DNA from 2 places in the Oceanimonas pelagia genome. Region 2 is predicted to be linked to the other one. Evidence: riboswitches for the same ligand, from Rfam matches in the RefSeq annotation. Region 2 holds a riboswitch; the other holds the start of a gene.
What was found. A riboswitch is a leader RNA that binds a small molecule or an ion and turns the genes downstream of it on or off. The one in region 2 is predicted to bind thiamine pyrophosphate.
Positions count from the first base shown of each region.

Region 1: another riboswitch for thiamine pyrophosphate. It lies ahead of PU634_RS00365 (3-oxoacyl-ACP reductase); the one in region 2 lies ahead of thiC (phosphomethylpyrimidine synthase ThiC).

Region 1 covers NZ_CP118224.1:73,697-81,024, forward strand. The annotation lists gene pyrC (dihydroorotase) at 130-1,173, opposite strand; TPP riboswitch at 1,364-1,460, shown strand; gene PU634_RS00365 (3-oxoacyl-ACP reductase) at 1,510-2,283, shown strand; gene PU634_RS00370 (LLM class flavin-dependent oxidoreductase) at 2,283-3,581, shown strand; gene PU634_RS00375 (ABC transporter permease) at 3,677-4,405, opposite strand; gene PU634_RS00380 (ABC transporter ATP-binding protein) at 4,402-5,340, opposite strand; gene PU634_RS00385 (ABC transporter permease) at 5,337-6,512, opposite strand; gene osmF (glycine betaine ABC transporter substrate-binding protein OsmF) at 6,607-7,328, opposite strand, start outside.
Region 2 covers NZ_CP118224.1:3,193,999-3,201,326, reverse strand. The annotation lists gene PU634_RS15355 (exoribonuclease II) at 1-1,319, opposite strand, end outside; gene PU634_RS15350 (o-succinylbenzoic acid (OSB) synthetase) at 1,426-2,337, opposite strand; gene menA (1,4-dihydroxy-2-naphthoate octaprenyltransferase) at 2,467-3,339, shown strand; TPP riboswitch at 3,803-3,904, shown strand; gene thiC (phosphomethylpyrimidine synthase ThiC) at 3,979-5,934, shown strand; gene thiE (thiamine phosphate synthase) at 5,931-7,328, shown strand, end outside.

The DNA.
Region 1 (7,328 bases), 470 kb from region 2:
TTTATTGTCAATGCGGTGTAGTGTGGGGGGGCAGCAGTGGAAGGTGCGGGGGATGGTGTTTAGCCTCTGGTAGCTTCCTGCATGCATAAAAAAACGCGGCCTGAGCCGCGTTGTTCAAAAGCAAATGGCTTATTTTACCTGCCAGCTGATCTCTTCGCCGGCGCGAATCGGCACCAGTTTATCGCCGCCCAGGGGCAGGGTTTCACCCACGGTCCAGGCTTGTTTCACCAGGGTGATGGTATCCTGGTTGCGGGGCAGGCCGTAGAAGTCGGGGCCGTGGTGGCTGGCAAAGGCTTCCAGCTTGTCCAGCGCCCCGGCTTCTTCAAAGGCTTCGGCATACAGCTCAATGGCGGCGTGAGAGGTGTAGGCACCGGCGCAGCCGCAGGCGGCTTCCTTGCGGTGCTGGAAGTGCGGCGCCGAGTCGGTGCCCAGAAAGAACTTTTTGCTGCCGCTGGTGGCGGCGCGCACCAGCGCCTGCTGATGGGTGTTGCGCTTGAGAATGGGCAGGCAGTAGTAGTGCGGACGAATGCCGCCCACCAGCATGTGGTTGCGGTTGAACAGCAGGTGGTGGGCGGTGATGGTGGCGGCCACGTTGTCACCGGCCTGCTCCACGAATTTAACCGCATGCTCGGTGGTGATGTGCTCGAGCACGATTTTCAGATCGGGAAAGTCGCGCACCACGTCGGGCAGCACGGTTTCCAGAAACACTTTTTCCCGGTCGAAGATGTCGATGCGGGAATCAGTGACTTCACCGTGCACCAGCAGCAGGGTGCCGGTTTCCTGCATGGCTTCCAGCACCGGGTAGATGTTTTTCACATCGGTCACGCCGGAGTCGGAGTTGGTGGTAGCACCGGCCGGATAGAGTTTGCAGGCGGCAATCTTGCCGGTGGCCCTGGCCTTGCGGATTTCCTCGGGCTGGGTGTTGTCGGTGAGATACAGGCTCATCACCGGCTCAAACCGGCTGCCCTCGGGGCGCACCGCCAGAATGCGGTCGCGGTATTCCAGCGCCAGCTCGGTGGTGGTGACGGGGGGCACCAGGTTGGGCATGACGAGGGCGCGGCCCAGATAGCGGCTGGCGTCGCGTACCGTGTCTTGCAGTTGCTCTCCGTCGCGCAGGTGCAGGTGCCAGTCGTCGGGGCGGGTAATGGTCAGTGTGGTCGTAGTTGTGGTCATTGTCGGCTCGGCGTTATCCATGGCTTTCGATGCCTTCATTATCCACCTCCGGGCCTTTTTCACCAAACTTCTGAACATGTGAGGCGTGAAGGGGGAGGGGAAAGCAGGCGGCCTGGCAGGCAGTTTTACACCCTCACTCCTTCCCTCCTCACGCCTCTCGCCCTTGAGCGCAGGGGTATGTTATGGTTCGAGCCGAGACACGGGGTGTCCTGCGATGCAGGGCTGAGATAACACCCGTAGAACCTGATCCAGTTCATACTGGCGAAGGGATGTCAGCCTGCCGGCCCGGTGCCATTGCTGCCTCATCATGCCTTCGCCTCACCGTTGAGGTAGAAAATGCAAACTTCCATCAAGCTGAACGAACAACTGGTGCTGGTCACCGGCGGTGCCCGCGGCCTGGGTGAACATCTGGTGCGCGCCTTTCTGCGCGAAGGCGCGAAAGTGGTGATCAACTACCTGAACAGCGCCGAGGCGGCGCAGAAACTGGTGGCCGAGGCTCCGGAGCGGGCGCTGGCGGTGCAGGCCGACGTGCGTGACGCCGCCGCCGTGCAGGCCATGTTCGAGCAGGCCGAGGCCCATTTCGGCTGCCCGGTGACCACGGTAATCAACAACGCCCTGCCGGCGTTTTCCTTTAACGGCGACGCCCGCACCCATGCCGATGCGCTGGCCTGGGAGCACCTCAACCAGCAGCTGGAAGGCGTGGTGGGCGGTGCCCTCCACACCACTCAAGCGGCGCTGGGCGGCATGCGCAAGCAGGGCTTTGGCCGCATCGTCAACGTGGGCACCAACCTGTTCCAGAACCCGGTGGTGCCCTACCACGACTACACCGCCGCCAAGGCGGCGCTGCTGTCGCTGACCCGCACCCTGTCCCAGGATCTGGGCCCGGACGGCATTACCGTTAACATGGTGTCCGGCGGTCTGCTGCGCACCACGGATGCCTCTGCGGCGACGCCGGAAGCGGTGTTTGACTATATCGCCGCCAGCACGCCGCTGCGCCGGGTAACCACGCCGGCGGAGTTTGCCGACGCCACCCTGTTCTTCGCCTCGCCCTGGTCCCGCTCGGTCACCGGCCAGAACCTGGTGGTGGACGGCGGTCTGGTGAAAAACTGATGAGCATGAATGAACGCATGATGCACCTGAACCTGTTTCTGTTCGGGTGCGGTCACCACAGGGCGGCCTGGCGTCATCCCAACTCGGCGGTGGAGCAGTTGGGCGACATTCGCTATTACGAGCGGCTGGCGCAAACCGCCGAGCGCGGCAAACTGGATGCGGTGTTCTTTGCCGACGGCCAGTCTACCGGCAATGTGGCGGACGGCAGCTACTGGTTTCTGGAGCCGCTCACCGCCATGGCGGCCATGAGCCGGGCCACGGATCGCATCGGCTTTATCAGTACCGTCTCCAGCACCTTTTTCACCCCCTTTCACGCGGCGCGCATGATGGCCTCGCTGGATCATATCTCCAACGGCCGCATGGGCTGGAACGTGGTGACCTCCATGTTTGACGTGGAAGCCCGTAACCACGGCTACGAGACCATGCCGGCCCACGCCGAGCGTTATCGCCGGGCCGAGGAATTTGTAAATGCGGTGATCAAGTTGTGGGATTCCTGGCAGGAAGGGGCCCTGGTGATGGATCGCGCCGGCCACTATGCCGACCCGGACAAGGTGACCCCCATCAACCACCAGGGCGAGTTCTTTCTGGTGGACGGCCCGCTCAATGTGCCGCGCCCGCCCCAGGGGCATCCGGTGCTGTTTCAGGCCGGTGCGTCGGAGCAGGGCCGGGCGCTGGCGGCCAAATGCGCCGAGGCCATCTACGCCGTGGCCTACGATTTGCCGGCGGCCCAGGACTACTACCGTGACATCAAGCGCCGGGTAAAGGACGCCGGCCGCAACGTGGACGTGCCCATCATGCCCGGGCTGGTGACCTATGTGGCCTCCACCGAGGCCGAGGCCAGGGCCAAGCAGCGGGAGCTGGACGAGCTGCTGCCCGCCGATGCCTCGCTACGCCAGCTCGGCACCTATGTGGGACAGGACTGCTCCGGCTGGGAGCTGGACGCCCCGGTGCCGGCATTGCCGTCGCTGGACGCCTTCACCGGCCCCAAGGGCCGCTACGCCACCATACTGCGGATTATCGAGACCGAGCAGCCCACGGTGCGCCAGCTGCTGGGCCGGCTTGCTGCCGGCGGCGGCCACTGCACCATGGTGGGCACGCCCGAGTCGATAGCCGATCGCATGGAGCAGTGGTTCCGCAATGAAGGTGCCGACGGCTTCAACCTGATGCCGCCCTCACTGCCCGCCGGCATCGAGGACTTTGTGGATCAGGTGGTGCCCGAGCTGCAACGCCGCGGCCTGTTCCGCACCGAGTATGAAGGCAGTACCTTGCGGGAGCACTTGGGTTTGGTTAAACCGTGATCTTGTAGGCCCCGATTTATCGGGGCAGCAGTGTTGCAGGTGAACGCATTTGCCCGAATAAATTCGGGCCTACATTTTCCCCAATCCCCGCATTTTCACCCGCCCGGCGGCGTCAGCCGTTGCTCCAGGCGGCGGAGCAGGGCGTCAAGCACCATGGCCATCAGCGCCACCATAATGCCGCCCTGCAGCACAAAGGCCAGGTTGTCGGTAAGCAGCCCGGCAATGATCACTTCGCCAAAGCCCTTGGCCGCCACCGTGGAGCCAATGGTGGCGGTGCCGATGCTGATGATCAGCGAAATACGAATACCCGCCACCAGGGTGGGCAGTGCCAGGGGCAGTTCTACCCGCCATAACTGCTGCCAGGGCGTCATGCCCATGCCCCTGGCGGCCTCGCGCACGCTGGCGGGAATTTGCTGCAGGCCGGTGACCGCATTCTCAAAAATCGGCAGCATGCCGTACAGCAGTAACGCCACCAGGGTGGGGGTCAGCCCAAACCCCAGCGCCGGCACCGCCAGCGCCAGCACCGCCACCGGCGGAAAGGTCTGGCCCAGGTTGGCCACGGCCCGGGCCAGCGGAAAGAAGGCCTTGCCCGAAGGCCGGGTCACGGCGATGGCGGCGCCCAGCGCCAGCAGGGTGGCGGCGGCAATGGCGGCAAACACCGCCAGCGCGTGCCAGCCCAGCAGGTTGGCAAAGCTGTCGCGGGCGTAAATGGCCGGCGCGGGGGTGTTGACCAGGGGGCGAAACAGCGGGGCCAGCGCCTCCATGTTCAGGGTAAGCAGGGCCAGCAACAGCCCGGGGATCAGCCAGCCCAGCGTGCGGGTCATGCGCCGGCTCCCCGTTTCAGCAGTTCGTTCAGGGTCACTTCGCCCACCGGTTGGCCGGCGTCATTGACCACGGTCAGCCGGTCGGCGCCCTGCCAGATAAGCCCGGCCAGGGCGTCACGCAGGCTGGTGCCGGCGCTCATGGCAGGATCACAGGGCTGAGTAACCGGGGTCATTATCTTCGCCAGGGTCTGAGTGGCCAGCAGCCGCAGGGATCTGTCCTGGCCGCCCACCAGGCTTTGCACAAAGCCGGGCCTGGGGTGGCGCAGCAGGACGTCGGGGCTGTCCATCTGCAGTATTTCGCCCTTGTCCATCACCGCAATCACGTCGGCCATTTTAATGGCCTCTTCCAGATCGTGGGTCACCATGATGATGGTGATGCCCAGCAGCTGCTGTATATGCAGCAGCTCGTCCTGCAGGTGTTCCCGGGTGAGCGGATCCAGGGCACCAAAGGGCTCGTCCATCAGCAGCAGCTCAGGGTGAGCCGCCAGCGCCCGTGCCACGCCCACCCGCTGTTGCTCGCCGCCGGACAACTGGTGCGGATATTTGCCGGCAAAGGTGGCGGGATCGAGCCGGAACAGGCTCAGCAGCTCGCTCACCCGGGCGTCGATGTCGGTTTTGCTCCAGCCCAGCAGGCGCGGCACGGTGGCAATGTTGCGGGCAATGGTCTGATGCGGAAACAGCCCCACTCCCTGAATGGCGTAACCAATGCGCCGGCGCAGCTGCTCGGCGGGAAGGGTGGTGACGTTTTGCCCCTGAATGAAAATCTCGCCCGAACTGGGTTCAATCAGCCGGTTGAGCATGCGCAGGGTGGTGGACTTGCCGCAGCCGGAGGTGCCCACCAGGGCGCAGACTCGGCCGCTGTCCACCTTGAACGACAGATCCTTTACCGCAGTCTGCCCGCCGAATTGTTTGCTCAGGTTTCTTACTTCAATCATTCGCGAGTGCCTTGTTGCAGGGCGATCAGGGTGTCGATAAGCATGGCGGCCAGAAACGCCAGCAGCAGAGTGGGCAGGGCACCGAGGATCACCAGATCGGTGGCGGTCTGACCCAGCCCCTGAAAGATGTAGGTGCCGTAGCCACCGCCGCCCACCAGGGCCGCCACCGCCACCAGACCGATATTGAGGGTCACCACCACCCGCAGGCCGCTCAGGATCACCGGCATGGCCAGGGGAAATTCCACCTGCCACAGCCGCTGGCGGCGGCTCATGCCCATGGCGGTGGCCGCCTCGCGTATGCTGGCATCCACCCGGTCAAAACCCAGTGCCGTGTTGCTGACGATCGGCAGCAGCGAATACAGAAACAGGGCGATTACCGCCGGCGCCGCGCCGATGCCGCGAATGCCCAGCTCACCCAGCCAGGGGTATGCGGTGGCCAGCAGGCTGAGCGGCACCATCAGCAGGCCAAACATGGCCAGGCTGGGCACTGTCTGCAAAATATTGAGCACCGGAAACAGCGCCGCCCGTAGTCCCGGCGAGCGATGGCAGGCCACCCCCAGCGGAATGCCTGCCAGCACCGCCGGCACCATGCTGCCCAGGGCCAGCTGCAGATGGCGCAGGCCCTGCCGCCAGAAGTCGCTGCGGTTGTGAAACTCCTTCAGTAACGAAAGATCGTCACAGCGGCCTGCGGCCAGCAGGGCGATAACGGCACCGGTAAGGACGGTTACCAGCGCCAGCCGGGACAATGGCCCGAGCTTCAGCCGCAGGGCGGTGTCGGTGATCAGCAGGCACAGCCAGAACAAGGCCAGCCAGAAACCGGCACCCAGCGAGACCCGGGCCAGGGGGCCGGCATTTTCCAGCAGGGCGGTGGCGGTGTGACCGGCGGTATAAAGCAGCAGCGGCAGAGCGGCGGTGGTGAGCAACAGCCGCAGGGGCAGGGCACGGTTAGTCAGGCACAGGGGCAGCAACAGCAGCGGCCATAAGCCGGTGATACCTGCTGAATTCAGCAGACTCAGGGCCTCGCCGGGAAAAAGACGGTTGGGTTGCAGGCCGACAAAGGGCAGTGCCAGCAGGCTGGCCACCAGCGCCGCCGCCAGCAGGCCGCCGACCTTGTCGGGTTTTAATGACAAAAGAATGGGTGACTCCCCGAGATAAATTTTTGCGTTCTTCATTGCCGGCCTGCGTATGCCGTAGGCCCGGTTTTAACCGGGCGGCAGTGCCGTATGTCGCATGGTTTGCCCCAATAAATGGGGGCCTACAGGTTCATCAGTCCTGAGTCAGGCCCGCCAGATAATCGGCGGCCACGGCCTCGGCGCTTTCACCGCCGATGGCGATGCGGCTGTTAAGGGTTTGCAGGGTTTTCACATCCAGCGACTGAAACACCGGCTCCAGAATGCCGGCGATCTCCGGGTGCGCCTTGAGCACGCTTTCCCGCACTATGGGAGCGGGGGCGTAGACCGGCTGCACGCCCTTGTCGTCGTCCATCACTACCAGACCCACGGAGGCGATGGCGCCGTCGGTACCATAGACCATGGCGGCGTTGGTATTGTCGGTTTGCAGGGCGGCGGCCTTGATGGTGGCGGCGGTGTTGCCGCCGGAGAGCACCAGCAGCTGGTCGTCGCTCAGCTCAAAGCCGTAGGTCTGCTGAAAGGCGGGCAGCACGGCGGGGCTGGACACAAACTCCGCCGAGGCCGCCAGCTTGATGTCGCCGCCTGCGCTCACATAGCGGCCAAAATCCGACATGGTGGCCAGGTTATTGGGGCCGGCAATTTCCTGGCGCACGGCAATGGCCCAGGTGTTGTTGGCGTTGGCCGGGGTCAGCCACACCAGTTGATGGGCGTCGTAATCCAGCTGCCTGGCCAGGGCATAGCCATTGTCAAAGTGCTTCCAGGCGTCGCTGTCTTCTTTCTGATGAAAAAAGGCGGCGTTGCCGGTGTACTCCGGGTAGATATCGATTTCACCGGCGATAATGGCCTTGCGCACGATGG
Region 2 (7,328 bases):
GGATCCACCGGGGCTTCATGCTCCTTCAGCAGCTCCTGCAGCTGGGCCAGTTTTTCTTCGTCAAAGCCGGCGTGCACGTTGAACACACCGGTGCCACAGTGTTTGGTCAGCCAGTTGCCGCAGGCCAGGTTGGCGGCGATCATGCATTCTTCCACCATCTGGTTGGCAATGCGGCGGTGATCGGCGTGAATGGCCACCACGTTGCTGGCCTCGTCCAGTTCAAAGCGGTAGTCGGGCCTGTCCTTGAACACGATGGCGTGCTCGCTGCGCCAGGCGCTGCGTACCCGGGTGAGGGCGGTCAGCTCGCGCAACTGCTCGGCAATGATTTCGCTCTCGGGCTGCCAGTCGCCGGTGCCTTCCACCCAGTCGGACACCTTGTTGTAGGCCAGGCGGGCGTGGGAGCGAATGCGGGCGGCAAAAAATTCGGCGTCGTCGGCCACCTTGCCGTCGGCGTCAATGTGAATGCGGGCGCACAGGGCGTGGCGCTCTTCCCCTTCCTTCAGGGAGCACAGCTCGTCGGCCAGGGTGCGGGGCAGCATGGGAATGTTGCGGCCCGGCAGATATACGGTAAAGGCGCGCTCGGCGGCGATCTTGTCCAGCTCGCTGTCGTGGGCCACATAGGCGGTGGGATCGGCAATGGCCACGGTCAGCTCCCAGCCGTTATCCCGCTTTTTCACGCTGAGGGCGTCGTCCATGTCCTGGGTGGACTCGCTGTCGATGGTGAAAAAGGGCACCTCGGTCAGGTTCTGGCGGGGCAGGGTGTCTTCCAGCGGTTCCCACTGCTCCCGGTCCTGGGGGGCCTGCTTGGCCAGGCTGTTGCGGGCCAGCACCACCCACCAGGGGGCGATGGGATCGTCCACGCCGGCGATCAGCTCCACCACTTCGGCGAAAAAGCCGTTGTCTTTCAGGGCGTGGCGCTTGAGATCGGCCAGTACCCAGTCGCCTTCCTTCAGGTCCTTGTCGTTCATCCCCTTGACGGTGCGGGCCTTGATGGCGTCTTTCATCAGCGGGTGATCGGGAACGATATTGAGCCGGTCACGGAACCACTTCACCCGGGCCACAAAGCGGGTCAGGCCGGGCTCCAGCAGGGTCTCGGGCTCCACCAGCTCCTTGTCGTTCTCGGTGCGCAGCACGGCGGTGATGCGATCGCCGTGCATGACCTTTTTCATGTGCGGGGGTGGAATGAAATAGCTTTCCTTGTCGCTGACTTCGAGAAAGCCGAAGCCCTTGGAGGTGCCTTTGACCATGCCTTCCTTGGTGGGAAGGGTGTCGCGGATTTGTTGCTTGAGCTGGGCCAGCAGGGGGTTGTCTTGAAACATGAGTTGGGAACCTGTCGAAATATCGGCCTGACTATACGGATTTACCCCTGCATTGCCAAGAACACCTTGGCTTTTGCACCAACTTGGTGCGTTTTTTGTGGCGATTTTACAGACAGTCCGGACCGTACACCAGAGTAAGGTTTGGGGTTTCCGGCTGGCCGCCGGCGTTCACGCCGCTGTGCAGCAGAAAGCGCAGGCCGTCGAGCTGGGCCGGGCTGTTGGGTGTCAGCTCGCCCGCCAGTTGCGCAATGTGCCGGTGGCCCAGGCCGCTTTCCAGATTGCCCGCCAGCATCACGTCCAGGCCCTGCGCCTCGGCCGTGGCGGCCAGCCGCCGGCACTGCGCCGGTTCGCCCAGCAGGGACGGGCGCAGCACCAGGGCGCGCAGCCCTTCGAACATCGCCGGCACATCACCGCCACAGCGGTCGGCACTGAGCGCCACCGGCCAGCCGTGCCGTTGGGCCAATGCCTGCGTGTCGGCTGGGCTGGTGCCGGGATCCAGCAGCCAGTCAATGGCCCGGTTGCCCGTATGCCGCCACAGTTCCGTCAGTTGTGCCTCACTCAGGCGGCCGCCGGCGTCCAGCACCAGCCGCAGATCGGGCACCAGCAGGGACAGCTCCCGCACCAGGCCGGCATCAAACTGCACATCACCGGTCAGGGTCAGCCAGGCCCGGGTGGGGTGCACCCGGCGGCAACGCCAGGCGCGAATAATGGCCTCACGCTCGCCTTCCAGCAGCGGCAGGCCGGGGGCGGGGGACGCGGTGAGCGGCGCCAGCGCGCAGCCCAGACCAAAGCGAATCCAGGGCTGCGTGGCGTTGTGTTCAAGGCCCTGCTCCAGCCGCTGGCAGGTGGCCAGCAGTGCGGTTCCGGTGGTGGCGATGTCGGTGGTCACCGGCGGCGCCACCTCGCCCCAGTGGCCGTCAATATTCACATAAAAGCCATGGCGGCGGCGCACGGCAATGCCGTCGATCTGCTTTTCCTTGGTCAGCGGCAGGGCGTAGCGATAAACCGAAATGGGCATGGGCGTGGCTTCCGAATAATTACTTTTATATAAAGGTAACATGCCGGCCATGGGAGTGACAGCGGTGTTAATTGCGGGGGCAGAATGGGTATCATAAGGATCTGATTTTAAGCGGGACCCCTTCATTTTATGCCCCTGAACACCTGGCTGCTGGCCATTCGGCCCAAAACCCTGCCGTTGGCGGTGGCTTCCATCCTGTTGGGGGGCGCCTCGGCCGGCGCGGTGCAACCCGGCGTGCTGGCGCTGGCCCTGCTCACGGCGCTGCTGCTGCAAATTGTATCGAACCTGGCCAACGACTATGGCGACGGCCTGCGCGGCACCGACGGGCCCGGGCGCACCGGCCCGGTGCGGGTGCTGGCCGCGGGGCATGTAACTCCGGCGCAATTGCGCTGCGCCCTGGTGCAGGTGGTGCTGCTGGCGCTGGCGAGCGGACTGGCGTTGCTGACATGGGCTCTGGGTAACGATATTGCCGCCTGGCTCGGTTTTTTACTGCTGGGCGCGCTGTCGGTGCTGGCGGCACTGGGTTACACCCTGGGCCGGCGGCCCTATGGTTACCTGGGGCTGGGGGATGCGGCGGTATTTGTGTTCTTCGGACCGGTGGCGGTGCTCGGCACGGGCTGGCTGATGCGGCCCGAGCTCACCGCCACCGGCGGCTGGGCGGCGCTGGTGGCCGGGCTGCTGGCCATGGCGGTACTCAACATCAACAACATTCGTGACCTGAAAGGCGATGCTCAAGCCGGCAAACGCACCCTGGCCCTGCGGCTGGGGTTGTACCGGGCGCGGGCCTGGCAGGGGGCGGTGCTGGCACTGGCGTTGCTGGCCGCCGAGCGGCTGATGACCGGTTGGGGATATCTGGCCCTGGCGGGCCTGTGGCCATTGGCGCAAGGGTTCCGGCTGGTGCTCACGCAGCAGGGCGAGGCACTGAACCGGGCGCTGGCGCTGACCGCCAAAGGTACCCTGGTTTTGACCGCCGGGCTGGCGCTGGGACTGGTGGCGGGGTGAGCCTGCGGGGCCTCGGCCAAAGCGCACTGCTTCTCCGGCACGCCGTAAACCCTCCATGGGGGCTCCGTTGCGCCATCCATGGCGCAACGGGCACGGCGAAGCGGACACCCTTTGTCCTCCCTGGAATGTATGGAGCTAACTGACAGCAAGCAGACAGCACCGATGTTGCTCGAAGTAGCAGTGGGGATTACCGGAGCCGACCGTCACATGCCATGGCCGAAAATTGCTCCTGCATTCTCGGCATTTCCGCCATCCCTGGCGGTCAGATGCATGTGCCGAGCGCCCCGTGGATGGGCTTGAAGCGTGTCGGCGGAGTGTAACCGCACTGATACTTCGTATTGCGGGGTGGCAGGTCATTTACCATCAGCCACTTATGCAAAAAAGTAACGGCCTGCTGCCTTTTCGGCAGTGAACTGGCCTGAGAACGGCTTTGATTTTGTGAACTCGGTCTGGTTATACTGCGACCATCTTGTCGGAGTGCCCTATGGGCTGAGACCGCGAAATGCGGGATCCGTTGAACCTGATCAGGCTAATACCTGCGAAGGGAAGCAAGTTAAGAGCGGCACCGGACCTACGCCGGCTCTTTCCTCAACACTCCCGACAAGCATTTCACCAAATGGACGCAAAAGTGAGATCGCTATGTCAAAAAAAGTAAACCGTCGTGAAGTTCGCAGCCAGGCCCAGGAATACATTCACAACCTGAAGGGCGAACCCTTTCCGAATTCTTCCCGCATTTACCTTGAAGGTTCGCGCCCGGACATAAAAGTGGCCATGCGTGAAATTGCCCTGGCCGACAGCTTCAAGGGCGGCAGCGAAGACAACCCCATTTTCGAAGCCAACGAGCCGGTACCGGTATACGATACCTCGGGCCCTTACGGCGATCCCGAGTCCGACATCGATGTGCGCCGTGGTCTGCCCCAGCTGCGCAAGCAGTGGATCCTGGAGCGGGGAGACACCGAGGAGCTGGAAAGCGCCACCTCCCATTTCACCCAGCAGCGCATGGCCGACGACGGCCTGGATCACCTGCGCTTCGAGCACCTGCCCAAGCCGCGCAAGGCCAAGGTTGGCCAGTGCGTGACCCAGATGCACTATGCCCGCAAAGGCATCATCACCCCCGAAATGGAATACATCGCCATTCGCGAAAACATGGGCCGCGAGCGGGTGCGCGACGAGCTGCTGCGAAAACAGCACCCGGGTGAGAGCTTTGGCGCCAACCTGCCGGAAAACATCACCCCCGAATTCGTGCGCAAGGAAGTGGCCGAAGGCCGCGCCATCATTCCCGCCAACATCAACCACCCGGAAGCCGAGCCCATGATCATCGGCCGCAACTTCCTGGTGAAGATCAACGCCAACATCGGCAACTCGGCGGTGACCTCCTCCATCGAGGAAGAAGTGGAGAAACTGGTGTGGTCCACCCGCTGGGGCGCCGACACCGTGATGGACCTGTCCACCGGCCGCTACATTCACGAAACCCGCGAGTGGATCCTGCGCAACAGCCCGGTGCCCATCGGTACCGTGCCCATCTATCAGGCGCTGGAAAAGGTGAACGGCGTGGCCGAAGACCTGACCTGGGAAGTGTTCCGCGACACCCTGATCGAGCAGGCCGAGCAGGGCGTGGACTACTTCACCATTCACGCCGGCGTGCTGCTGCGTTATGTGCCCATGACCGCCAAGCGGGTGACCGGCATCGTGTCTCGCGGCGGCTCCATCATGGCCAAGTGGTGCCTGACCCACCACAAGGAAAGCTTCCTGTACGAGAACTTCCGCGAAATTTGCGAAATCTGTGCCGCCTATGATGTGTCCCTGTCGCTGGGTGACGGCATGCGTCCGGGCTCCATCGCCGACGCCAACGACGAGGCCCAGTTCGCCGAGCTGCACACCCTGGGTGAGCTGACCAAGATCGCCTGGGAATACGACGTGCAGGTGATCATCGAAGGTCCGGGTCACATTCCCATGCACATGATCAAGCGCAACATGGAAGAGCAGCTGGAGCACTGCCATGAAGCGCCCTTCTACACCCTTGGGCCGCTGACCACCGACATCGCCCCGGGTTACGACCACTTTACCTCCGGCATCGGCGCGGCGCTGATCGGCTGGTACGGCTGCGCCATGCTCTGTTACGTTACCCCCAAGGAGCACCTGGGTCTGCCCAACAAGGAAGACGTGAAACAGGGCCTGATCACCTACAAGATCGCCGCCCATGCCGCCGACCTGGCCAAGGGCCATCCGGGTGCCCAGATCCGCGACAACGCCATGTCCAAGGCGCGTTTCGAGTTCCGCTGGAACGACCAGTTCAACCTGGCGCTGGATCCGGAAACCGCCCGGGAATATCACGACGAAACCCTGCCCCAGGAGTCGGGCAAGGTGGCGCACTTCTGCTCCATGTGCGGACCCAAGTTCTGCTCCATGAAGATCACTCAGGACGTGCGTGACTACGCCGCCAGCCTGGAAAACAACATAGCAGTGCAGCTGGTGGGCATGGATGGCCAGCCCGAGCTGGTGCAGGCCGGCATGGCGAAAATGTCGGAAGAATTCAAGAAACGCGGCGGTGAGCTCTATCACCAGGCCGACAAACTGGAGCAAGAATCTCTATGACCAAACCCATTGTCTGGACCATTGCCGGTTCCGACTCGGGCGGCGGGGCTGGCATTCAGGCCGACCTGCACACCATACAGGCACTGGGCGGCCACGGCTGCTCAGTCATCTCCGCCATTACCGCCCAGAACTCGGTGTCGGTATCCATGGTGGAGCCGGTGCTGATGCAGGCCTTTACCAGCCAGCTGGTATCCCTGTCCACCGACATGCAGGCCGCCGCCATCAAGGTGGGCCTGCTACCGGGCGGACTGCGCGCCGAGGTGCTGGCGCGCTACCTCAAGGAATACCGCCGCCAGTGGCAGCCCTGGGTGGTGCTGGACCCGGTGGCCATTGCCAGCACCGGCCAGTCCATGGCCGAGCCCAACCTGCTGCCGGCCATCAAGACCCACCTGCTGCCGGAAGTGGACTTGATCACTCCCAACGCCGTGGAGCTGGAAGCATTGTCGGGCATTGCGCCCGACTCGCCTCAGGCCCTGCGTGCCGGCGCCGCCGCCCTGCGGGAAATGGGCGCGGGTGCCGTGCTGGTGAAGGGGGGTCATCTGGGCTGGACCGGCGACCAGGCCATCGACTTCTACAGCGATGGCGAGCGGGAGATCTGGCTGGCCAGCCCGCGGCTGGAAACCCGCCATGGTCATGGCACCGGTTGCACCCTGTCGTCGGCCATCGCCACCGCCGTGGCGCTGGACTACCCGATTGAAGACGCCCTGGTGCTGGCCAAGGCCTATGTCAATCAGGGCCTCAAGGGTGCCGAGGCCATTGGTGCCGGTGCCGGCCCGGTGGCCCATCTGGGCTGGCCCACCAGGCTGGACGACTTCCCCGCCGTGGTGATGCCCGGCAGCAAACTGGCCGAACAGCTGGGCATTGAGGGGCCGCATCCCGAGGGCGCCTTTGCCGCCATGGACACCAACAAGCTGGGGCTGTATCCGGTGGTCACGACCGTGGCCTGGCTGGAGCGCTTGCTGAAGCAGGGCGTGCGCACCCTGCAGCTGCGCATCAAGGACAAGACCGATGCCGAAGTGGAAGCCGATATCAAGGCTGCCGTCGAGCTGGGCCGGCGTTACAACGCCCGGCTGTTTATCAACGACTACTGGCGGCTGGCCATTGAGCACGGCGCCTACGGTGTGCACCTGGGCCAGGAAGACATCGAAGTGGCGGATCTGGAGGCCATTCGCGCCGCCGGCCTCAAGCTGGGGCTCTCCACCCACGGCTATTACGAAATGCTGCGGGCCCGGGAGCTGAAACCTTCCTACCTGGCACTGGGGCATATTTTTCCCACCAAAACCAAGGATATGCCGTCCCGCCCCCAGGGCCTGGAGCGGCTGCACCGCTATGTGGCGCTGATGCAGGACGAGTTCCCGCTGGTGGCCATTGGCGGCATCAGCAAGGACCGGGTA